Regions from separate parts of the Sporolactobacillus pectinivorans genome, predicted to be linked through region 1. Evidence: predicted binding sites of a transcription regulator. Region 1 holds the regulator's gene; each other region holds the start of a gene.

The links. The regulator Rex, encoded in region 1, represses fermentation and respiration genes when NADH is low (regulators of the CRP and FNR family bind a similar motif). The targets are predictions, from matches to a motif close to TTGTGAAATATTTCACAA.
Region 2: COP04_RS06305 (DoxX family membrane protein) is a predicted target of Rex. The motif match lies at 1,552-1,569, and genes of this name have one in related genera.
Region 3: adhE (bifunctional acetaldehyde-CoA/alcohol dehydrogenase) is a predicted target of Rex. The motif match lies at 4,747-4,764, and genes of this name have one in related genera.
Region 4: COP04_RS06400 (hydrogenase small subunit) is a predicted target of Rex. The motif match lies at 3,836-3,853, and genes of this name have one in related genera.

Annotation. Positions count from the first base shown of each region.
Region 1 covers NZ_NXGA01000001.1:3,868,114-3,874,093, forward strand. Annotated here, with positions in the region: gene COP04_RS18920 (hypothetical protein) at 1-219, shown strand, start outside; gene COP04_RS18925 (hypothetical protein) at 305-487, shown strand; gene groL (chaperonin GroEL) at 590-2,215, opposite strand; gene groES (co-chaperone GroES) at 2,261-2,545, opposite strand; gene COP04_RS18940 (CPBP family intramembrane glutamic endopeptidase) at 2,822-3,502, shown strand; gene map (type I methionyl aminopeptidase) at 3,598-4,362, opposite strand; gene COP04_RS18950 (redox-sensing transcriptional repressor Rex) at 4,477-5,121, opposite strand; gene COP04_RS18955 (AEC family transporter) at 5,547-5,980, opposite strand, start outside.
Region 2 covers NZ_NXGA01000001.1:1,319,970-1,325,949, forward strand. Annotated here, with positions in the region: gene lgt (prolipoprotein diacylglyceryl transferase) at 1-773, shown strand, start outside; gene ppaX (pyrophosphatase PpaX) at 843-1,496, shown strand; gene COP04_RS06305 (DoxX family membrane protein) at 1,670-2,191, shown strand; gene COP04_RS06310 (tetratricopeptide repeat protein) at 2,434-3,945, shown strand; gene trxB (thioredoxin-disulfide reductase) at 4,076-5,038, shown strand; gene rapZ (RNase adapter RapZ) at 5,472-5,980, shown strand, end outside.
Region 3 covers NZ_NXGA01000001.1:3,676,108-3,682,087, forward strand. Annotated here, with positions in the region: gene COP04_RS17970 (serine hydrolase domain-containing protein) at 1-70, shown strand, start outside; gene dltX (teichoic acid D-Ala incorporation-associated protein DltX) at 205-351, shown strand; gene dltA (D-alanine--poly(phosphoribitol) ligase subunit DltA) at 364-1,878, shown strand; gene dltB (D-alanyl-lipoteichoic acid biosynthesis protein DltB) at 1,875-3,047, shown strand; gene dltC (D-alanine--poly(phosphoribitol) ligase subunit DltC) at 3,084-3,326, shown strand; gene dltD (D-alanyl-lipoteichoic acid biosynthesis protein DltD) at 3,323-4,513, shown strand; gene adhE (bifunctional acetaldehyde-CoA/alcohol dehydrogenase) at 4,809-5,980, shown strand, end outside.
Region 4 covers NZ_NXGA01000001.1:1,338,598-1,344,577, reverse strand. Annotated here, with positions in the region: gene cybH (Ni/Fe-hydrogenase, b-type cytochrome subunit) at 1-876, opposite strand, end outside; gene COP04_RS06405 (nickel-dependent hydrogenase large subunit) at 890-2,614, opposite strand; gene COP04_RS06400 (hydrogenase small subunit) at 2,607-3,698, opposite strand; gene COP04_RS06395 (DUF2231 domain-containing protein) at 3,992-4,861, opposite strand; gene COP04_RS06390 (AraC family transcriptional regulator) at 5,082-5,945, opposite strand.

The DNA.
Region 1 (5,980 bases):
AGCATTGATTTTGACGATGGACGCATCGGGTGCTCTGTACACGCCGGGGAGATGATGATCAATAAAGAAATGCCGGAACAAATAGGCATCAATCTGAAAGCAGTCAAATGCCGCATCAGCCAGTTTATTGAACCAGAAAAGATTGAAAGGCTGATCTTTCAAATATCCGACATAGAAGAAATTTTGCAAATCGGAAAAGAACGATTTGTTTGGATCTAGACGTTTCCTACTCTGTTGTCCTACCAAGAGTTTTTATTTTGCATCATTATCTATACGTTGCGTTAAATCACGGATGAAAAGTCTTTTGTCCCGCACATTAGTCAGGAAAAGTCCGGTTTTTCACTTTCTGAAGCATACGCATAACTCTCTTGTCGCGGCGAATGACAACCTGATCCGGATTATGGAACGGCTCGGACATGATGCAACCACAAAAAGGTTTTATCTCAATGCGGCAAAAGCACAAAAAAGAGGCTTCTCAGAAGTTTAGAACCTCACGAGAAACCTCAATTCTTAAATTATGGCACATATTCAACACATAATTCTTCAAATGTGTTCTGAATCCCTTGCTACACAAGAGGTCCAGGACTTTTTACATCATGCCGCCCATTCCGGGTGCGCCTGCAGGCATTGCAGGTTCCGGATGTTCTTCAGGCTTGTCAGCGACAACAGCTTCTGTTGTCAGCAGCATAGCCGAAACAGATGCGGCATTCTGCAGAGCGGAACGTGTTACTTTTGTAGGGTCAACAATACCTGCTGCAATCATATCTACCCATTCGTCCTTGGCTGCGTCATAGCCAATGCCGGCTTTCTGGCCTTTCAGTTTTTCAACGATGACGGAACCCTCGAGTCCTGCGTTCTCGCCGATCTGGCGAACTGGTTCTTCCAGTGCGCGGATAACAATGTTTACGCCGGTCTTTTCATCACCTTCAGCTTCAACAGCAGCAACATCCTTGATGACGTTGGCCAATGCGGTGCCGCCGCCGGCAACAATGCCTTCCTGAACAGCCGCGCGGGTTGAGTTCAGGGCGTCTTCGATACGAAGCTTGCGTTCCTTCAGTTCCGTTTCGGTAGCTGCGCCGACCTTGATAACGGCTACACCGCCGGACAGTTTTGCCAGGCGTTCCTGAAGTTTTTCCTTGTCAAAATCAGATGTGGTTTCCTCAAGCTGAGCTTTGATCTGGTTGACACGTCCGGCGATCTTGTCGGATTCACCAGCGCCTTCGACAACCGTTGTATTGTCTTTCGTCACGATGACTTTGCCGGCAGTTCCCAGCTGATCAACGGTCGTTTCTTTCAGTTCAAGGCCAAGATCGCTCGTGATGACCTGTCCGCCGGTCAGAACAGCGATGTCTTCCAGCATTGCTTTCCTACGATCGCCGAAACCAGGTGCCTTGACTGCGACGACATTGAATGTACCGCGCAGTTTATTAAGAACGAGAGTAGCCAGTGCTTCGCCTTCAACATCTTCAGCGATAATCAGCATCGGTTTGCCTTGCTGAACAACTTTTTCAAGTACAGGCAGGATTTCCTGGATATTGGAAATCTTCTTGTCAGTAATCAGGATGTATGGATTTTCCAGTACGGCTTCCATCTTATCCTGATCCGTAACCATGTAAGCTGAAGCATAGCCGCGGTCAAACTGCATACCTTCAACGACATCCAGTTCGGTTGCAAAACCCTTGGATTCTTCAATCGTTACAACACCGTCGTTGCCGACCTTTTCCATCGCTTCAGCAATCAGTCCGCCAACTTTTTCATCAGCGGAAGAAATCGATGCAACCTGTGCAATGGATGCTTTGCCTTCGATTGGTTTGGAGATTTTCTTCAGACCGTCAACTGCCGCCTGTGTTGCTTTTTCAATGCCGCGGCGAATGCCCATCGGGTTAGCCCCGGAAGCGACATTCTTCAGTCCCTCACGAATCATAGCCTGAGCAAGCACGGTTGCAGTTGTCGTTCCATCACCGGCAACATCGTTTGTCTTGCTGGCAACTTCGGAAACAAGACGAGCACCCATGTTTTCAAATTTATCTTCAAGTTCAATCTCTTTAGCGATAGTAACACCGTCATTTGTAATCAGCGGTGATCCGTATTTTTTATCCAGTACCACGTTGCGGCCTTTTGGTCCGAGTGTTACCTTCACTGCATCTGCCAGAATATCAACACCGCGCAACATGGAGCGGCGTGCTTCTTCGCCAAACTTAATATCTTTTGCCATCTTGGAAAGTCCCTCCTAAATTTTTTTGCCCGGTCTAAGTTTAAGTCAGTCAATAACAGCCAGAATATCGTCCTGACGAACAACAAGGAAAGTCTTGCCGTCATACTTGACTTCTGTGCCTGCGTATTTTGAATAAATGACTTTTTCTCCTTCTTTTACATCAAGAGCAATACGCTCGCCCTTATCGGAAACCTTGCCGGCACCGACTGCGACGATACGTCCTTCCTGCGGCTTTTCCTTGGCCGAGTCAGGCAGCACGATACCACTTGCTGTTTTTTCTTCTTTTTCCTGTGGTTCGATAACGATCCGATCACCCAATGGCTTTAACATTAAAAATACCCTCCTTAAAAACGTTAAGTTAAGTACTTTGTTAGCACTCACTTCGCCTGAGTGCTAATCCATTTAATATGATAATCAATTCCCTTTGGATTTGCAAGTTTTTCCCGAAATATTTACGAAATATCATTACTGTTTTACAAATATGGAAAACAGGCAGCATTTCTTTGCTCTTAAGCCGGTTATGATAAAATAGTAGTGACCCTTCAGGCCCTTTCTTAGCGCATTTATCAATGGCTGCCTATTCCATTTGAATATGAGGTGTTCTTTTTGGTTAAAAGATATACTGCAATCGTCGTTATTTATTTGCTGTGCTATCTCTCTCCGAAAATACCGGGTTTCATGTCCCTGGCCGATTTGTTTCCGAATCAAAGCCAGGGTTACGGCGATATTTACACAGCTGTTTTTTTTGTGACCCTGCTCTTCGTTTCACTCCTGCTTATTCCAGAGCGAAATCTGCGGATCGAAGAGAAGAAAGCCCCTCTGGGCATGTCCGTCCTTTGGGCTGTTGGCGGCGTGTTTGCTCTGTTTATCCTGCAAATTCTCGCAACGCTGATTGAGTTCTCAATTTTCGGCCAAGTATCCGCGTCCACACATACCAAGCAGATAGAAACGCTGACTAAGTATTCCCCCTTTTTCATTTTAACGGTCAGTATTATCGGACCGATACTTGAGGAAATTGTTTTCCGGAAAATTTTCTTCGGAAGCCTGAGAAAAAAAATCGGTTTCTGGCTTGCAGCTATTATCAGTTCGTTGGTCTTCGCGCTCATGCATCAGGACATCCAGCATTTACTCGTCTATTTCATGATCGGTGTATTTCTCTGTTTCACTTATCAGATGACGCGGAGAATCGCCGTCAATATGTTCATGCACGCAACGATGAATGCCGTTGTTGTCCTGTTCAGTTATTATGGTTCCGCTACAGGATTAATTTATCTGCTTAGTCGCTGAATAATCAAACATGCAACCTTGACATAAAGGGCCGGGGGAGTTCATCCCCTGGCCCTTTTTCTTGTACATTTATACAACCATTATTTTTAAACGGATCATTCAGAATCGCTGTCATTCAGAGCCGTCAGAATTTCCGGGCCATTCTTGGTAATTGCTAATGTGTGCTCATACTGTGCGGAAAGCGAACCATCGACTGTCCGCGCTGTCCAGCCGTTGCCATCGACCTTGGCGCGCCAGTCGCCCGTGTTCAGCATCGGCTCAATTGTAATCGTCATGCCTTCCCGGAGACGCAGTCCGCGTCCCGGCCTCCCATAATGAGCCACTGCCGGATCCTCATGCATGGTTGGTCCGATGCCGTGGCCGACAAAGTCACGCACGACACTCAAGCCCCTGGCTTCAGCATATTCCTGAATCGCATAGCCAATATCGCCGAGACGGTTGCCAATCACTGATTGTTTGATCCCCTCGTACAGTGCTTCTTCTGTTGTCTTAAGCAAATGCTGCGCTTCATCCGAAATCGTCCCGACCGCATAGCTCCATGCGGAATCAGACAGAGCTCCGTTCAGATTGACAACCATATCAATTGTGACAATGTCCCCATTGCGGAGGGGTTTTTTGTTTGGAAAGCCATGGCAGATTTCATCGTTGACAGACGCGCAGGTTGCAAACTGGTAACCCTCAAAACCTTTTTCTTCCGGAGTCGCACCGTGCTTCGCCAGAAACTCATTGACAAATTCCTCAATTTCCCAGGTTGTGACTCCCGGCTTGATCATCGATTTAATTTTCTCATGTGTCTGTGCAAGCAGCTGACCTGACTTCTTCATTTCTGCAATTTCATTTGTAGATTTTAACTGTATCATTTATTCTTTCCACCTCTGTGTCCTTTCCTCTTTGAAAAGAAATAAATCGTTTCTCCTCACCCGCCGACAATAAAATTGTGACATTTGTATTTTACCACTTTATTGATCCCTGAATCATTCCGCACGGTTCTCTTCCATCGCATGATTCAAGAAATAGATCAATGCCTGAAGTTCAATCGTCATATCTACATGGCGGACATACACTTCCGGCGGCAGGGAAAGCCTTACCGGTGAAAAGTTCAGAAATCCGCGGACACCCGAAGCCATCGCCTGTTCGGCAGCCTTCTGAGCCTGGTCAGCCGGTACAGTCAGGATGGCCGCCGTGATATCACGATTATCATCTGAGACAAGATCATCCATCAGATGGATTTCAGTCTCACCTACTTTTTTTCCTACCTTTGAAGGATTAATATCATACGCCTTGACAATCCTTGTGTTATTATTCTTTTGAAAGTTGTGATTCAGCAGAGCCGTTCCAAGATGTCCGACTCCGATCAGTATCACTTTTGATAATTCATCCTGATAAAGCGTCTTTTTGAGAAATTCCATTAAATGCTTTGTGTTGTACCCGTACCCTTTTCTCCCCAGTGCACCGAAATAGGAAAAATCTTTACGGATTGTTGTCGAATCAATCTGTACAATCTTCCCGAATTCAGACGATGAGATTCTTGTCTTCCCATTCGTCACAAGGCGCTGCAGAGACCGGTAGTAGAGCGGCAGTCGTTCAGCCGTTGCCTGAGGCACTTTCTGAGTTGCCATACTCCTGTCCCCCCTGATAGGCGGCTAGTTAAACTGTTCCCGGACCGCCTTTTTCTTTATCATTTCATCCAGGCATTCCTTTTTCACTATACATCATTATTATCCGGTTTTGTTATCCGATTCACAAACTTTTTAAAACATTGGTGTTCCTTTGCACAATAAAAAGATAAACGTATTTATACGTCCCGACAAACCTTCTTCACGATACCAAAGCCTTTATGAAAAGCATTGGAAGGTTGTATGCTGTTCACAGAATACTAATAAGCGAAACATCTTCACGTCGCTGTTTTCAGTATAAAAAAATAGCAATTGTCAATTAAAGCCAATTGCTAAAAATTAATCTTTTATAAACGAATGATACAGTAGCGATAGATATTATAGCTATGATGTTGCTGTTCAGCAATCAGACAGAACCCCCAGTCAAGTTAAATAAACTGAATGATCTGCATGAGAACAGGGACAACAATGACAAACAATACGGTACTCGTCGTAACCACATTCGTTGCATATTTCACATCGCCATGCGATTCATTGGCGAGGATCGGCAATACGGCTAACATGGGCGTTGCAGATTGAACGATTTGAGTTTGCACTAACATAGATGGCAAATGGGCATGTGAAAGATGCATACCGCTCAGAAGTAACACAATCAGGACAATCGGCGAAATCACGAAACGCCCTAACAAAGCAACAATCGTATCGCGGTCAAAACGAATGCTTGAGAGCCCCGCATTGTACAGAACGATACCGATATATACCAGAGACAGCGGCGTAACAATACTGCCCACATATGTCAATGTGGAATCAATAAAACCCGGGATCGGAATATTTAATAGCAGGAAAATCAGACCGGCCACAA
Region 2 (5,980 bases), 2.5 Mb from region 1:
TTCATCTGGGGCCCATTCACATTTACTGGTATGGTATTATTATAGCCTGCGGCGCATTGCTCGGCCTGATGCTGGCCATGCGCGAAGGCAACAGGCGGGGGCTTCCCAAGGATACATATGTTGACCTGATCATGTTTGCCGCACCGATTGCCGTGATCTCTGCGCGCATCTATTATGTCGCTTTTGAATGGTCCTTTTATTCACAACATCCATCGCAGATCATTGCCGTATGGAATGGTGGCATTGCCATCTATGGTGCGCTGATAGGCGGTCTGCTGACAGCGATCATTTTTTGCAGGGTTAAGCATCTGTCATTCTGGAAAGTGGCAGACATAGCTGCCCCGAGTGTGATTCTTGGACAGGCGATCGGACGTTGGGGGAATTTTATGGATCAGCAGGCGCATGGCGTTGCGACGACTCGCGCGGTTCTGGAAAATATGCATCTACCAACTTTTATCGTCAATCAGATGCTGATCAATGGTACATACTATATTCCGACTTTTCTTTATGAATCGGTCTGGGATTTTGCGGGCTTTGTTCTCCTGCTCATTCTCAGAAGAGTCAACCTGCGGCGCGGAGAACTTTTTTTGTCTTATGTTATCTGGTATTCGCTCGGCCGTTCGTATATTGAAGGATTGAGGACAGACAGCCTGATGCTTGGTCCACTGCGTGTATCGCAGTGGCTTGCCGGTGTGCTGGTCATTCTCGGGGTAGGCTTGATTCTGTACTGGAGACTTAGGAAAGAAAAACGTCCCCATTACCTGGATGCCTGATCTTTTTGTGCCGCACCGCAATTTACGGGGCGGCATATTATATTTTTCAAAATGACTGGAGGATTTGGATTGATTCAAACTGTTTTATTCGACCTGGACGGAACACTGATCAACACAAACGATTTGATACTCGCCTCTTTTCAATACACACTTGATTGTTATTTTCCGGGAAAATACACGAAAAAAGATTTAGTTCCTTTTATTGGCGAGCCGCTGGAACTCAGCTTTGGCAGTGTTGATCCTGTGAAAAGGGATGAAATGATTGAGGTGTACAGAGCGCATAACAGCCGGTTCCATGACCGTCTGGTGACCGAATTCCCCGGGGTAAATGAAACGCTGGCAAAACTTTCCGAAGAGGGCTGTAGACTCGGTGTCGTCTCAACGAAAAAAAGGGATATGGTTGACCGCGGGCTTGAATTCACACACATTGCCGGATACTTTGACACGGTTGTGACGAGTGATGATGTCGCTCGCCTTAAGCCGGATCCGGAACCTGTTGAGAAAGCAATGTCGCAGTTGTCGGCAAAGGCCGAATCAACACTAATGGTTGGTGATAGTCCTTCCGATATACTGGCAGGTTCGGGTGCGCATGTACGCACTGCAGCTGTTGGCTGGTCAATGAAAGGCCGCTCTGTTCTGGAAAAACTGCATCCTGATTATTTGATCGATAGTATGAGCGATCTTCTGCAACTTGTGCGCGCCGCTGAAAATACATCTTTTTGACAGATTAAACCTTGATATAAAATTACGGGAAAAAAATAAAAATTGACTAGAATTTATGTGACTTCAATCACATAAATTCAAATGGAAAGGAGGTATATATTAATTGAGTGATGCAAATCACTTTTTGCTTCCCTATTTATGAAAACGCTTAAATTTGATTGGGGGCCGGCATCATGGTTAAATGGTTGCGAACAAGCAAAACGTCTTCAGTTATCTTACTTCTTTTGCGTTTATGGCTCGGTTGGCAATGGACAACGGACGGGTTTCATAAAGTTTTCGGCGCGAAGCCTTTTGATGCATCGGGATTCATGCAGGGCGCGATTGCTCATCCGGTTACGGGACCGACAGGGAATGTGCTCTATGGACCGTTCAATGCGTTTCTGCAGCACATTGCTCTTCCTGCATCGCCTTTCTTCAGTTTTCTGGTCAAATGGGGCGAATTATTGGTCGGCATCGGGCTAATTCTCGGGACACTGACAACAGCAGCTGTCTTTTTTGGCCTGCTGATGAACTTTATGTATATGTTCGCCGGGACAGTTTCAACAAATCCGCCCTATGTCTTGATCGGTGTAATTATTCTTTTTGCCGGATTTAATGCAGGAAAACTGGGTGTGGACTACTGGGTCATTCCGTGGATTCGCAAAACAGTGGGAGGCTGGTTCGGTAAATCGGTTGCTAAGGGGGAAACGGTCTGACGTTCCGCAAAAATTATTAACTTTGAAAAAAGGCTCAGTGATTTGGTCGCTGGGCCATTTTTACGATCGAAATGCGGGTCGGGATGGCACTGCGGCGTCATTCGCGAGGGAGATACCTCTGGAGCAAACAAAAACTGCACTTCCTCTGTCGTCTGCCCGGCAATTTTTTTCAAAGGCGGAAACAAATATGCTATACTGAATTTTGCGGAGAGAAATCAGGGTTGCAGAGGAAGAAGGATTGTATGAGTAAAGGTGATCATTCGCAAAAGAAACAGGTTATTTCCCTTCGCTATGATGGCGATTTTTTCTATCAAAAAGGGATGACCTGTTATCAGAAAGGCGATCTCGAGCGTGCAAGCAGATATATTGATCGCGCTCTGAAAATAAAACCGAATGAAGTGGAGTATCTTTGTCAGCAGGCGGCGATTCTGTCCGAGCTGGAAGATTACACTTCATCTATTGACTTGCTCAAAAAAATTGTTCACGAGCTTGATGCGCAAATGACTGAATGTTATTTTTTTATGGCAAATAATTATGCTTATCTCGGCGAATTTGACGAAGCGCTCGCTGAAGTAAGAACATATATGGCCCTTGAGCCGCATGGAGCTTTTGCTCATGAAGCCCGGGAATTATTTGATATGCTTTCATCAGAGACTCAGGATATGGACGAGTACGAAGAGCCGCCTTATATCAGTCTTCATGAGAGAGGCAGGGCAGCTCTGGAGCACGGACGATTTGAGGAATCCATTTATTTTTTTAAAAAAGTAATCCGCGAGGAACCGGACTATCTTGCTGCTCAAAATAATCTGATGATCGCATATTTTTCAACGGGTGCCACTGAAGAAGCGCTGGCTGCTGCTGAGGCCGTCCTGGAAAAGGATCCGGGAAATATTCATACGCTGTGCAACCTGGCGACTTTTTTTTACCAACTCGGGGATGATGATAATCTTCAAAAGATTATGGGCCGGCTGGGCAATATTTACCCGATCCTGCCGGAACATTGCGGGAAAATCGGCTCAACCTATCTTTTTATCGGCGACTATGAAAAGGCCTATTACTGGTTGAAAATTGCTGAACGGAGAGGTGTCCGCAGCGATCAGGTCTTTTGCTTCTGGATGGCGCTTTCCGCTTATCATATGAATCATCAGGAACAGGCCGAAAGATACTGGGAGCAGGTGGATTATTTCAGTAGCAAACCGTTTCATCCTTTCAAGTACACGAAAATTCAGGATATGATGTTCGAGACCGGGGCGGAAAAGAACTTTATGATCGGCGATCTGCTCCGGGAGGAAATTTGGGATGGCAGCCGCGGTTATCAGCTTTTTTCATTGTTTTATCTGGCACGGAGTGAAAGCGTGGCCTTGCTCGAAGAGATTTATCAAAAAGGCCCGGATGCACAGATCAAAGGGTTGGCAGGCCGTTTTATTTTAGAAAGGCAGTCGGGGCAGCCAGACGCTAGAATACGGATCATGAGAATCGTTGAGGAGCTCATTGGTGGAGAAAAAGAAGCTATGAAACATCCCGAGTTGTACAGCTTCTGGTTCGTCGTTGATCCCTTGATAGGCTTGGTCCAAATAGATTGCTCAGGTTGGGCTGCTGCGCTCTTTTATTTATGGAAAAAAGAATTCGGGATGCGCATGTCTCAGAAAGCAGCTGCAGATCTGGCCGGTACGACGGTTTACCGCATCCGCAAGCACGTGACGGAACTGACTCGTTCACTTGACAGCAAGTGGGAAGAAAAGCTGATGAACTGACCCCCGGGGTGACAGAAGATGAACTGTTTTGTTACCGAGCAGTTTTCTGGACTTTAACTCTGCCATTCTTTAGCATAGAAGTATCAATTAAGCAGATAATAATTATTACAATTAACAACAATCAGGGAGGATGGGATCAAAGGTGGCAGATGAAGACAAAATTTATGACGTGATTATAGCAGGTGCCGGTCCTGCCGGGATGACGGCAGCAGTTTATGCGGCCCGGTCCAATATGGACACGTTGATGGTTGAGCGCGGTATCCCGGGCGGACAAATGGCAAACACGGAAGCAGTTGAGAATTACCCTGGATTTGAATCAATTTTGGGTCCAGAACTTTCTAATAAAATGTTTGAACACGCAAAAAAATTCGGCGCTGTTTATGCCTATGGCGATATTAAGGAAATCAAAGATGGAAAAGATTTCAAAACGGTTGTCTGCGGAAAAAAGGAATACAAAGCGCGCACAGTCATTGTGACGACCGGTGCCGAATACCGAAAACTGGGTGTCCCCGGTGAGAAAGAGCTGGCAGGCCGCGGTGTTTCTTATTGCGCAGTCTGTGATGGCGCTTTTTTCAAAGAAAAGAAGCTTGCTGTAATTGGGGGCGGAGACTCGGCAGTTGAAGAGGGCACTTATCTGACCCGTTTTGCTTCCAATGTGACGATTATTCATCGCCGAGATCAGTTGCGTGCACAGAAAATCCTGCAAACACGCGCGTTTAACAACGAGAAAGTTGACTTTATCTGGAATACAGTTTGCACGAAAATCAACGGAACAGATGGTAAAGTTTCAAGCCTGACGCTCAAAAATACTAAAACGGGGGAAGAGACCGATTTTCCGGCAGACGGTGTATTTATCTATGTCGGCATGAATCCTCTCACCAAGGCGGTTGAAGCTCTTGGCATCACCGACGAACAGGGTTACATCGTTACCAATGAAAAAATGGAGACCCGCATTCCGGGGATTTTTGCAGCTGGGGATGTCCGCCAGAAGGAACTGCGCCAGATTGTGACGGCGACCGGTGACGGAAGCATTGCAGCAGACAATGCACAGAAGTACGTTGAAAAAATGAAGGACGCGTCGACTGTCGGTTAAGTGTAAATAGATGTGTAACTTTTGTCGTAGGTATCAGGTTATCAATCAGCTCCATTTTTAACCATACTTAACCTCTGCGTAACTATTCTGAAATAAAAGAAAGTTATACTAAAATAGAAATTGACCCCCCTTTTTAGATATTATAATTAATTTAGCGGCGCGTTAAAAATAACGTGCCGTTTTTTTGCAATAAATAAGTTATCTCCAAACTCATTTTTTGACTATCTGTGCGGAATGTGACTCAAGAAGTTTTGGTGTATCCTTTTTGAATTACTTTCTGATCGACTGGTTTTCGAGTATACTGTAAAGGGAAGGCGGCAGTAATGGTGAAATAGATTTGTGGCTCAGGCCCTGCCAGAGACTTGGCTTTGCCAAGTGTTCTTTAGAATTTGCCACATGATTAGAAATTTACAGGTGACGGGACGGGAGAAAGATGAAAGACATCCAAGTGGTGATCATTACAGGAATGTCAGGTGCAGGAAAGACGGTCGCAACGCGTATTTTTGAAGATATGGGCTATTTCTGCATTGATAATCTTCCTCCGACCCTGATGCCGAAATTTATCGATTTGATTGAAGACTCGGACTCAGATAAACTGAATAAACTGGCATTGGTTATGGACCTGCGCGGGCGAGAGTTCTTTGACTCACTGTTCAAGTCACTGGATGCCTTCAGCAAGGCAGAAAAAATCAGGCCTAAAATATTGTTTCTGGATGCTAACGATCAGACACTTGTCAGGCGTTATAAGGAAACACGCCGTTCACATCCGCTCTCGCCTAAGGGACGCCCGGTTGAGGGGATCCGGCTTGAACGGAAGAAACTGGAAGAAGTCAAGGGGCTTGCCCAATACTATATTGATACTTCAGATCTGTCGACACGGCAACTGCGGGATCAGATCATCAGTGATTTCGGCAGTGAAAGCGAATCATTTCGCGTCAATTT
Region 3 (5,980 bases), 190 kb from region 1:
GAATATCAATAATCCAGCCATGGATCTGGGAAAAGCTAACAGCATGATTTTCAGTACATTGACTCAATAAGACTCAATAAGACTCAATAAAAAAGATCTGATGCTTTGAGGAACATTTCCCACAGATTTTTTTTATAAAACAAGTATGGCCATTTTCCGTATATAGCGGATGCAGCAGCATCTTATGACCAGGAGGTTTTTCTAATGAAGTTTCTGATTCAATGCTATGATCAGCCGCTGATACAATGGGTGTTAAAAACTTTTTTTTATCTTGCAATTATACTGGGACTGATTATTATCTACGGTTTCGCCGCTGCCCACACGGGAACCTTTATTTACAATGAATTCTGAGGAGTGATCATGATGAATCTACTGCAGCAAATCGAAAAGTGGGCCGAACAGTCGCCGGACAGAACATGTTATAGATGGAGAGGAAAAAGCCTGACTTACCGCGAGCTGAAAAAAAAGTCGGATGCTCTTGCATGCTGGCTGGCGGAGACATACGTGAATGATTCGGCACCTATCATCATTCATGGGCACATGCAGCCTGAGATGCCGATTCTCTTCCTCGCCTGCGCTAAATCAGGCCATGCCTATATTCCCGTTGATCTGGCTATCCCTGCCGAACGTATTTTGCTCATTGCGGAGAGCTCAGAAGCCGGACTTATATTCAGTGAGGAACCTGGACTGCTTCCTTTTCTTTCCCAAAATGTTGTCGATCCGGATAAACTGGCAGGCATTCTTAAAGACTATGAAAACCAAATTCCTGACGGTAAATCAGAAGTCGCCGGCAATGATACTTTTTATATTATTTACACGTCGGGAAGTACCGGAAAACCCAAGGGTGTCCAGATACCACAAGACGCATTAGCCAGTTTTGTTTCATGGGCCCAAAGTGACTTTGGCTTGACAGAAAAGCAAATTTTTCTAAACCAGGCCCCTTATTCATTTGATTTGTCCGTGATGGACCTCTACCCCTGCCTGACAACCGGAGGTACGCTGCAGACGGTCGACAAAGAAATGATCGCCAGACCGGCCGAACTGTTTGAGACATTTGCTTCTTCAGGGCTCAATGTCTGGACGTCAACACCTTCGTTTGCTGAAATGTGCCTGATGGAGCCTTCTTTTTCCGAACAAATGATGCCTGAGCTGCATACATTTCTTTTCTGCGGGGAAACATTGCCGGTTCATGTCGCCAGAAATCTGTATGAGCGGTTTCCGAGAGCAAAAATTATCAACACATACGGGCCGACAGAGTCGACGGTTGCAGTGACAAGCATCACAATCAGCAAGGAGATGGCCGCATCCGGCCATCCTTTTCCTGTGGGACGTTGTAAATCAGACTGTGCTATCCGTATTCTTGATGTGAACGGACAGCAGGTCCCTGAGGGAGAAAAAGGAGAGATCGTGATCTGCGGACCGAGCGTCGGCAAGGGCTATTTAGGTGACCCGGAAAAAACAAAGGCGGCCTTCGGCATCATTCAAGGCCAGCGCGCCTATCATACAAGCGATATCGGCTCGCTGCAAAACGGTCTGCTGTATTATCACGGAAGAATGGACAGTCAGATCAAGATTCACGGATTCCGGATGGAACTGGGAGAAATCGAACACGCTCTGGCCTCGTGCCGCTACGTCCGGCAGGCTGTTGTCATTCCGGTAAAAAAAGAGGAGCGATACGATCATCTGATCAGCTTCGTTGTTGCCAAAAACAACCCCTTTGAAAAAAATTATCAGCTTTCTTCATCGATCCGCAATGAACTGGCACGCTTTTTGCCGGACTACATGCTGCCACGGAAATTTATCTTTCAATCATCTTTGCCTATGACTGCAAATGGGAAAGTGGATCGAAAAGTTTTGCTCAAAGAGGCTGTCCAATGAACTCTTTTATTCCTTATGCTTCTTTCCAATTTTTCCTGGTAGCTGGAGCACTGCTTATTCCGGTTATTGTGGCAGGACTGCTGGGTAAGCGGATTGGCATTTACAGCGACATCATTGCTATATTTATGATCATCCTGGTTTTCTATAGACAGCCGTCTCAGTTCATTTCACTGATTGCTTTTTTGATCTGGCAGACGGTTCTCGTCAAAAGTTATCTGACACTCAGCAAGAAGAGCAATCGGTCCGGTTATTTTTACACAGCAATTGTTCTGGCCATCGTGCCGCTCTTTCTTGTCAAACTGTCAGCCGATGTGCCGATGTTAAACTTTATTGGTTTTCTCGGTATTTCCTATGTGTCATTCAAGTCAATACAGATCATTATGGACATTCGTGACGGACTGCTGCAGGAGGTTCCCCTGCGCCATTTTCTTAGATTCATTATTTTCTTTCCGACTATTTCATCGGGGCCAATCGACCGCTATCGCCGGTTTGAAAAGGATCTTGAAAAGGTTCCGTCAGGAGAAGAATACAGAACGCTTCTGTATCAGGGCCTGAATAAAATTTTTCTAGGCTTTCTGTATAAATACATTATCGGTTATCTGGTCAACAAATATTGGATCGGCTCACTCGCACTGGAACCGAATACCGTATTCAGCATTTGGATGTATATGTATGCCTACAGTATGTATCTATTTTTCGACTTCGCCGGATACAGCCAGTTTGCGATCGGTTTCAGCTACCTGATGGGGATTCGGACACCGGAGAACTTTAACAAACCGTTTCTCAGCCGCAACATTAAGGACTTCTGGAATCGTTGGCACATGACGCTGTCATTCTGGTTTCGCGATTTCATCTACATGCGCTTTGTCTATACGGCGATTAAAAATAAATGGATAAAAAACCGGTATCTGATATCCGACCTTGGCTTGGCACTTAACTTTCTGGTCATGGGATTCTGGCACGGTTTCCTGCCGCAATACATTATATACGGAATCTATCATGCTGCTGTCTTTATCTCATTTAATCGATTCGACCGGTTTAATAAAAAACATCGGATCTGGCCGAAAGACAACAAATGGATTCATGCACTCTCAGTGGTTATCACTTTTCACGTAATCTGTTTCAGTTTTCTCATTTTCTCCGGAAGACTTAACTTTCTGTGGCAATAAAAATTTCAAAAAAGGTGGCTGATCAGCGTGGCTGAAATCACACAAGCTTTTAAAGATACTGTATTGGATATTCTCGCGGAAGTCTGCGAATCAGATGAAGTTAAAGATGAATTGGACATCCATCTGTTTGATGAGGGGCTGATGGATTCCTTCGCAACTATTTCCCTGCTCGTCGAAGTTGAAAACCGTCTGAAGATTAAAGTTCCGATTTCCGAATTCAATCGTGATCAGTGGTCAACTCCAAACAGGATCATCAACGAATTGGCCGGACGAAAATGAGACAGCCAAGATTTGGCCCGATGATTTTGGCCTCTGTCATTGCCGCCTTCATCGTCTTCATGCCCTCCAGTCTGGAAGAAGCAATGATTAGCAAAAACGATGTCAGCAAGGCTGCTTCAAGTCTTGATCCGCACATCTTTCAGGGTATATTGATGCAGCAGAAAATGATTGACAGTCAGCGTTATTTGCCCATATATGGTTCGTCGGAACTCCACAGGCTGGACAAGTATCATCCAACCAACTATTTTAAGATTGCGCCGGACGGGTTTACCCCGTTTCTGATCGGCAGGGGCGGTATGTATTCCCTCGTTCACTTTCTGAACCTGGCATCTACCGCAGATTCACTGCGAAACCGTAAAATTGTTTTTATATTGTCTCCGGAATGGTTCAACAGTACGGGGCTTGATACGCTGCATTTTTCACCTAATTTTTCAAAGGAGCAGGTGTATCACTTCATTTTTACGAACAATATGGACCGCAGCTTAAAAGAAAAAGCTGCCCGCCGGCTCCTGCAATTCAGTTTTATACGCAACGACGGAACAATTGCGCCACTGCTCAATGGGATTGCCTTTTCCGGGCACAGTTCCTTGCTGACACAGTTCGGAAATTCAATCAGAGGCTGGATATCATATAAGATACTGACACTGCATGACCTGATTCAAATGTATCAAATCACGCCCAACTACTACCAATCTCAATATCAGAATCCGGATCCCCAGCTAAGAGGGAAAAGTTGGGAACAGCTGCTGCAGTCGGCAAGAAGAGAAACGCAAACGATGACGAATTCAAATCCGTTTCACATTGACAATACGCTTTATGCACAATCAATAAAGGGAAGACTGGCACGTTATAAAAATTATTACGCCAACCAGAACTATAGCCAGTCACCCGAATACGGAGATCTTCAGCTTGTCCTCGATCTGTTAAAAGAAAAACATATCCGCGCTCTTTTCATTTCCGTACCTTTTAACGGAGCATGGTATGACTATACAGGTGTTTCCTTAAAAACGAGGGAGGTCTGCTACGAAAAAATAGCACACGAAGTCCGCAGCAACGGATTCCAGCTGGCCGATTTCACCCGTTTCGACAGCGAGCCGTACTTCCTTCAGGACACCATGCATATCGGACCTGAAGGATGGGTATATATTGATCAGGCGATTGAAAATTTCTATAATGAAAAAACATAAATGTATTTACAGATCACACAAACTTTGGAGCGCGGCCTTTTTTCAGAAAAGAGATCGCGCTCTTAATTTATCCATGATTGATCGCATGGCTGACAGAAATAACGGTGAAGAAATAGATAAAAGAATGAGACTAAAAATAAAACGTTTTCACAAAATGTTCACCGATTTATTAAAATTTTATGTCAGCGCTTACTTTTTTATTGATTAACTTTCGAAAATCAATTAAATTATATATGTGAAAAAATTCACAATGTATTCTACCATTTTTTATACCCTTACTAAGGAGGAAAAAATAATGGCAATTGAAGAAAAAAATCTTAATCAGTCTGAATCACTGGAAATAACGATTGACCGGCTTGTCGCCAACGCGCAAACGGCTGCCGAAGCATTTCGCCCTCTTGATCAGCAGCAGATTGATGAAATTGTCCGGCAAATGGCACTTGCAGGTCTCGATCAGCATATGAGGCTGGCAAAGATGGCTGTTGATGAAACAAAGCGCGGTGTATATGAGGATAAAATTATTAAAAACATTTTTGCAACCGAATACATTTACAACTCGATTAAGGCCAATAAAACGGTCGGCGTCATTGCCGAAGATCCATATGAGGAAATTGTCCAGATTGCGGAACCTGTCGGCGTCATTGCCGGCGTCACACCTGTCACCAACCCAACATCAACCACGATGTTCAAATCGCTGATCTCGATCAAAACCAAAAATCCGATTATCTTTGCATTTCATCCGTCGGCCCAGAAATCGAGCAGCGCTGCGGCAAAGATTCTCCTCGACGCCGCTGTCAAAGCAGGCGCCCCGGAAAACTGCATCCAGTGGATTGAAACACCGTCGATTGAGGCGACGCAGATGCTGATGCATCATTCGGGCGTCTCGCTCATTCTGGCAACAGGCGGCCCCGGTATGGTCAAGGCGGCATATAGTTCCGGGAAACCTTCGATCGGCGTCGGTCCGGGTAATGTGCCCTGCTATATCGAAAAAACCGCAGACATTAAGCAGGCGGTCAATGACTTGATTCTCTCCAAGACTTTTGATAACGGAATGATCTGCGCATCCGAACAGGCTGTTATCATCGACCAGCAGATCTACGACGAAGTGAAGCAGGAACTGATCAGCAATAAGTGCTATTTTCTAAATGCTGAAGAGAAGAAAAAAGTTGAAAAACTGGTCATTGATGAGCGGCGCTGCGCGGTCAATCCGCAGATTGTCGGCAAGCCGGCCGCGTTCATCGCCGGGCTGGCGGGTGTCTCTGTCCCGGAAGATACAAAAGTGCTGATTGCCGAACTGAAGACAGTGGGGCCAGAGTCGCCGCTGTCGCGTGAAAAACTCAGCCCTGTTCTCGCCTGCTATAAAGCAAAAACAACAGAGGAAGGCTTTAAACGCGCTGAAGAAATGATTGCCTTTGGAGGCAGCGGCCATTCGGCGGTCATCCACTCAAACGATCAGTCGGTGCTTGA
Region 4 (5,980 bases), 2.5 Mb from region 1:
ATCGGTATAGAGCGCATTTCCAATGCCGAGAACCGTAATCTTCCGCGCTTCGTCAACAATTGCGGCCGTCATAGTCCGGACCGGTACCGCAGCATTTGCCCTTTCTTCAGCGCGATGCGCCGGTTCAAATTTATAGCCGGTAAAAATCGACGACATCGTTCCGTTTTTGCTGAGCCAGTCTTCACGGATCGACATATACACATGAATGACCACAAAAAGCATGAAACCCCATGCCACAAGGTGATGCCAGGACCGCACAGTAAAATCCGAACCGCCGAACACAAAAGGAACCCAGGCAAATGCTTTGCCATAGATGGTATCCGGCTGCGGCTGAAAGAGCAGGTAATAACCAGTAAATACCATGATCACGGATCCAACACCGACAAAAAGCCAATAGCTGAATTGAGCCAGCGGGTTATGCCCGATATAGTGCGGTTTATGATTAGGGATAAAAAGATAACCTTTCACTGTCTCAATCAGCCCGGTCCAGAAACTCTTCTGCAAAATCTGAGATTTAGCATAATGGTTGCCCCTGAATGTCCAGTAGCAGCGAAAAATCAGATTGGCAGTAAAAATAAACGCCGTGAAAAAGTGGATGTCCCGGACCCATCCCATCAGAAAATTATAGTAAGCTTCACCATTATTTGCAGGTGTGATAAAAGGGTGGCCGATATAGATTCCGGTAATCATCAGGATCATGATTGCACCCGCGTTGACCCAGTGGAAAATGCGGATCGGCAGTTCCCAGACATAGACTGAATTCCGATCACGGGCATCTACAGCACGCTGCGCAGCCATTTCCGTTTTTCTGTCTTCAAGTCGTTCTTTCTCCATTTTCCGCCGGATGGCCGGCGGAATGTCCGTCAGAGTTTTCATTGCTTTTCCCCTTTCATTCCACGTGAACCGAGGTCAGCTTCTGATTCTCCAGATCCGTCAGATGGACAGCGCAGGCCAGGCACGGATCGAATGAATGAACCACGCGAAGAATCTCAAGCGGTTTATTCACATCGGCTACCGGAACATTTTTCAGCGAAGATTCATAGGCTCCGATGTTTCCTGCATCATCACGCGGGGATGCATTCCACGTCGTCGGAACAACAGCCTGATAATTCGCCGTCTTTCCATCTTTTATCTCAATCCAGTGACCGAGTGCACCTCGCGGAGCTTCGACGGTGCCGACGCCCAATGCGTGAGCGGTCCATGTTTTCGGTTCCCATTTCGAGTTATCAAAAGTCGTCTGATCACCATTTTTAATGTTATTCATCAGACTGTTAAAATCATCACGAAGCCATCCGACAACCATCTGTGCATCCAATCCACGTGCGACCGTCCGCCCAAGTGCCGAATGCATCGCTGAAACAGGAAGGCCAAGTTTTTTCAATGTGTCGTCGACAATAGCGCGGTAGTCCCCTTTATCGGCGGCATAACCGACAAGAATCCGGGCAAGCGGGCCTGTCTCCATCGCATTGCCCTTCCAGCGCGGGGATTTGACCCAACTGTACTTTTCATTCATATTAAGATGCTGGAACGGCGGTTTCGGACCTGAATAATTCATGGTCGTTTCGCCCTTCCACGGGTGGCGGCCGCCGGCTCCCTTGCCGTCATAGGTATACCATGAATGATCAATCAGTTCGCTGACCTGGTTCGAATCACGGGGATCAACGTCCAGAACCTCGTTGATATTGCCGCCCAGAATGATTCCTCTTGGTACCCTGTACAGCTGAGTATCATGGATGTCTTTTGTCGAAAAATCTCCATAGCAGAGATAGTTGTTCAAGCCGCCGCCAACTTCTCTACTCCCCCAATCTTTGTAGTAAGAACCGATAGCCAGAAGATCAGGCAAATAAACCTGATTGATAAAATCGTGAGCCTGTGAAATCAGCTGATCAATCTGTTCCAGCTTTTCTGAATGAATACCGTTATCCATGTTAATATCCAGCGGTGTTGCCATACCGCCAACTAAGTAATGCGGATGAGGATTTTTTCCGCCGAAAATCGTATGAATTTTAACGATTTCCTTTTGCCAATCCAGTGCTTCAAGATAATGGGCGACAGCAAGCAGGTTGACCTCCGGAGGTAATTTATAAGCCGGATGTCCCCAGTAACCGTTGGCGAACACACCGAGCTGTCCACTGTCGACAACTTTTTGAATTTTTTGCTGGACGCTTTTGAAATAGCCAGGTGAAGTATTCGGCCACGGTGAAATGGACTGCGCAATTCTGCTTGTTTCATTCGGATTCGCTTTCAACGCGCTGAGTGCATCAACCCAGTCAAACGCATGTAAATGATAAAAATGGACCACATGATCATGAAGAATAATCGTTGCGTTCATAATGTTGCGGATCAGGTTCGCGTTCTGCGGCACGCGAATGCCCAGTGCATCCTCCGCCGAACGGATGCTTGCCAGTGCATGAACCGTTGTGCACACGCCACAGATGCGCTGCGCATAAGCCCAGACATCCCGGGGATCTCTATTCTTGACAACCAGCTCAATACCGCGGATCGCCGTCCCGGAACTGAACGCATCGGTAATTTTTCCATTCTGAACATCTGCCTCAATACGCAGGTGCCCCTCTATTCTCGTTATTGGATCGACAACTACCCGCTTACTCATTCTGATCACCCTTATCCTGCTGCTTTTCTTTATGATGCTTTACGGCAGCTGTTATTCCGGCATGCGCCCCGACACCGACAAGTGCCGCTCCGGTAATTGCAGCACCCCACTTCTCCGGATTGATCGTCGTCTGTGTCAATGGCAATTTGGCAAAATGTGAATAGAACGGTCCGTTATCCCAAAAATCGGCTTCAGAGCAGCCAATGCACGGATTGCCGGACTGGATCGGGTAACTGACACCGCCGTTCCAGCGCAGTTCGGCACACGAGTTATAAGTGGTCGGGCCCTTGCACCCGAGCTTGTATAGACAGTATCCGGCTTTCAGATTCGGATCATCGAAGGATTCTGCAAACAGGCCGGCGTCAAAGTAAGCTCTGCGATTGCACTTATCATGGATGCGGTGGCGATAGTAAGCCTTGGGGCGGCCAAACATGTCCGTTTCCGGCAGTTGATCGAAAGTTACAATCTGCGCCAGTACTCCGGTCATAACCTCCGCAATAGGGGGGCAGCCAGGCACGCGTATAATCGGGAATCCATTCAACACAGCCGATATAGGCTGGGCCCCGGTCGGGTTGGGTTTTGCCTTGGCAATCCCGCCCCATGAGGAGCAAGTGCCAAATGCAAGGATTGCCTTGGCGTTCTGTGCGGCTTCCCTCAGCAGATCCTCTCCCGACCGGCCACCGATGGTAAGGTAACCTGCTTCCTGCGGGACGCTGCCTTCCACTGCAAGTACGTATTCTCCTTTATATTTCTTCAAAACATTCTGTTCCGCTTCCTCAGTCTGGAAACCGGCAGCAGCAGTCAGGAGTTCCATATATTCAAGAGATATCATATTAAAAATGACACTCTCAGTCTTGGGGTAGGATGAACGAATAAATGATTCTGAGCAGCCGGTACAGTCTTGCATCTGCAGCCAGATCACCGGGATCCTTTGCTTGGTTTCCAGCGCATGGGCGACGGTTCCGGTTTGTGAATAATCCAGCCCCATTGCTGCCGCCAATGTTGCACAAATCTTCAGAAAAGTTCGTCGCGAGTAACCTTGCTGTAATACGCTTTCATAAATCGTCGGTTCACCCTTTTTCAAGTGATTCGCTTCCCCTCTATAAGTTGTCTTCTGCTCGTAAGCGATAAATTGAACGGCCGATCAATCAATTATGAATAATTATAAGTCAGTTAAATTTCACATTTATGTTAAATTTTAATAGCTTTCAGACAAGTTGAATATGACATTAATCACATACATGCATCGTGGTTTGTATTAAAATATAAGTTTTTCAAATGTAAAGATCAGACAAAAATGGTTTTAGATTGTACGACAGCTTAATTAAAAAAGAGAAAGCCCGGGCTCGGACTTCCTCATTATTTCAGTGCAGGCTGTTATTTACCAAACAGCCCTGGAAACAGGGCAACTGTACCGCCCAGATGCGAAGCAACTGAAATGATGGCAATGCCGATAACTGCTCCAACAATGAAGATTGTTTTGCCCTTTACCAAGCTTGTAGCTTCAAACTTAAAGTGATAGAAAGAACGGATGACACTAAGTACAATGAAAGCGATCATCGTAATGACGCCCCAAATTTCATGAATATGAAGTGCAGCCGGGTTGTAGTAATTTTTTTTCGGATCCGCCTGCATCAGCGCCGGCATTTCAGCGGCTCTCATGTAACCTGTGATGACGGCTCCGATAATGGTGACTGTGCCAAGAATCAGGAAAGTGTAGCCGATTTCCTGAAGGCTTTTAGCCCACTTCTTCGTTTTCCAGATCAGCGCAGCTATATCTGCCAAAAAACCGGTGATGACAAACGGTACCGTGAATTGAAGAACGCCCCAGTGCGGATAACGGTAAATTTTGAAGAGTGTGAAAGCCAGAATCGCGCCAACCAGAGAAAAGATCAGATAAAAAAGATTGTCTCCAATATCGATTTTCTTTGTTTTTGCGAATACGAGTCTCACAACAGCCAGAAGCGTCACATAAATCGTGAATTCAATACCCTTTGTTGCGTGCGCGCCGATCGTTCCAAGCAGATGCAGAGATACCGCAGCGATAAGGCCTGCCAAACACGTAACGATGCCGGTCACAGCGCAGAACACCAGAGTAATGAATCCTGCTTTTTTCAGAATGCCGTTCCATTTCGACTTTTTAACAAAAGAAGCAACCAAGTCGCAGAGAAAGCTTACCACGATCAAGGCAATTGGGAAATGAAGAACCATAAAATGAAAGGTGTTAAAAACATTAGGACTTGCCACTAATCTCCCCCACTTTCCAGACTTTTTTATTGTAGTATGATAACAAATTGTTTTTACATATCGAATAGTAAGTCCTTTGTCGTAGAAAAGCTGTGCAGATATGCCGACCAATCCAGCATATCCGCTAAAATCAGGGGGATAATTGGGCAATAATTTGAATAATGATAAATTATTTTTTAACAAGATAGAGAAGAAATGCAAACGTGGGACAGATACAGGTTTAAAGACTCGATTTACTTTTTCTATAGTTTAATGGGGAAAGACCTTCAAAGCGCTTGAATGTTCGGTCAAAGTTACTGAGATCATCAAAACCGACTTTCTGGGAAACGTTAATAATCGCCAGATCCGTATTTTCAAGCAGCTCCTTTGCCGCCCGTATACGAACCCTGTTCCGGTAGTCAATAAAAGAAAAGCCCGTCATCTTTTTAAAATTCATTGTAAACGTAGACTGGCTCATGCCGCACATATTGCGGACTTCTTCCAGGCTGATTTGTTGCATGTAATGTTGCTTGATAAAGACGCATACGTTACTGAACACATCCTTTTTCGTACCCGCCGTGTCTGAATCCAGCCCTCGATCATCCTTTGACCATCTTCCCAGAAAAAGAAAAATCTCCACGAGAAGCATCCGGATCATGCAGTGGTGACCCCACGATTTTTGCAAATACTCGCTTACCATGCGGTCGAGCAGTATAGTCAGTTCAATTTGTTCTTTTGTTTTTAAAGAGATATGGGACTTTAATTGTTTGTTTCCACAGAAAAACGGATCAATAAAAATAGGGTCAATGAAAGGGGCAGCGTGGTTTAACGCCGGCCATTCACGATTCAGTAAACGTTGCTGGAACATAACGCGGTAGATCCGCAGATTCGAATCCGGATGTGCGCCATAGGCATGAGCAAGCCCTGGCTGTATGATTAAAACATCCCCCTTGGCGATCTGAAGAGTCGTTTCACGATACAAATAGGTCCCGCTACCGCTGGCTACATAAATGATTTCGGAAAAGTCATAGTCATGCCGGTCTGAAATTTCCCCGCCCTGAAGTTCCTCAACACTGATGCAGAATGGAAATTGCTGATTTTTCATAAAATTCTCTTCTGAATAGTGGATCACACGATCAT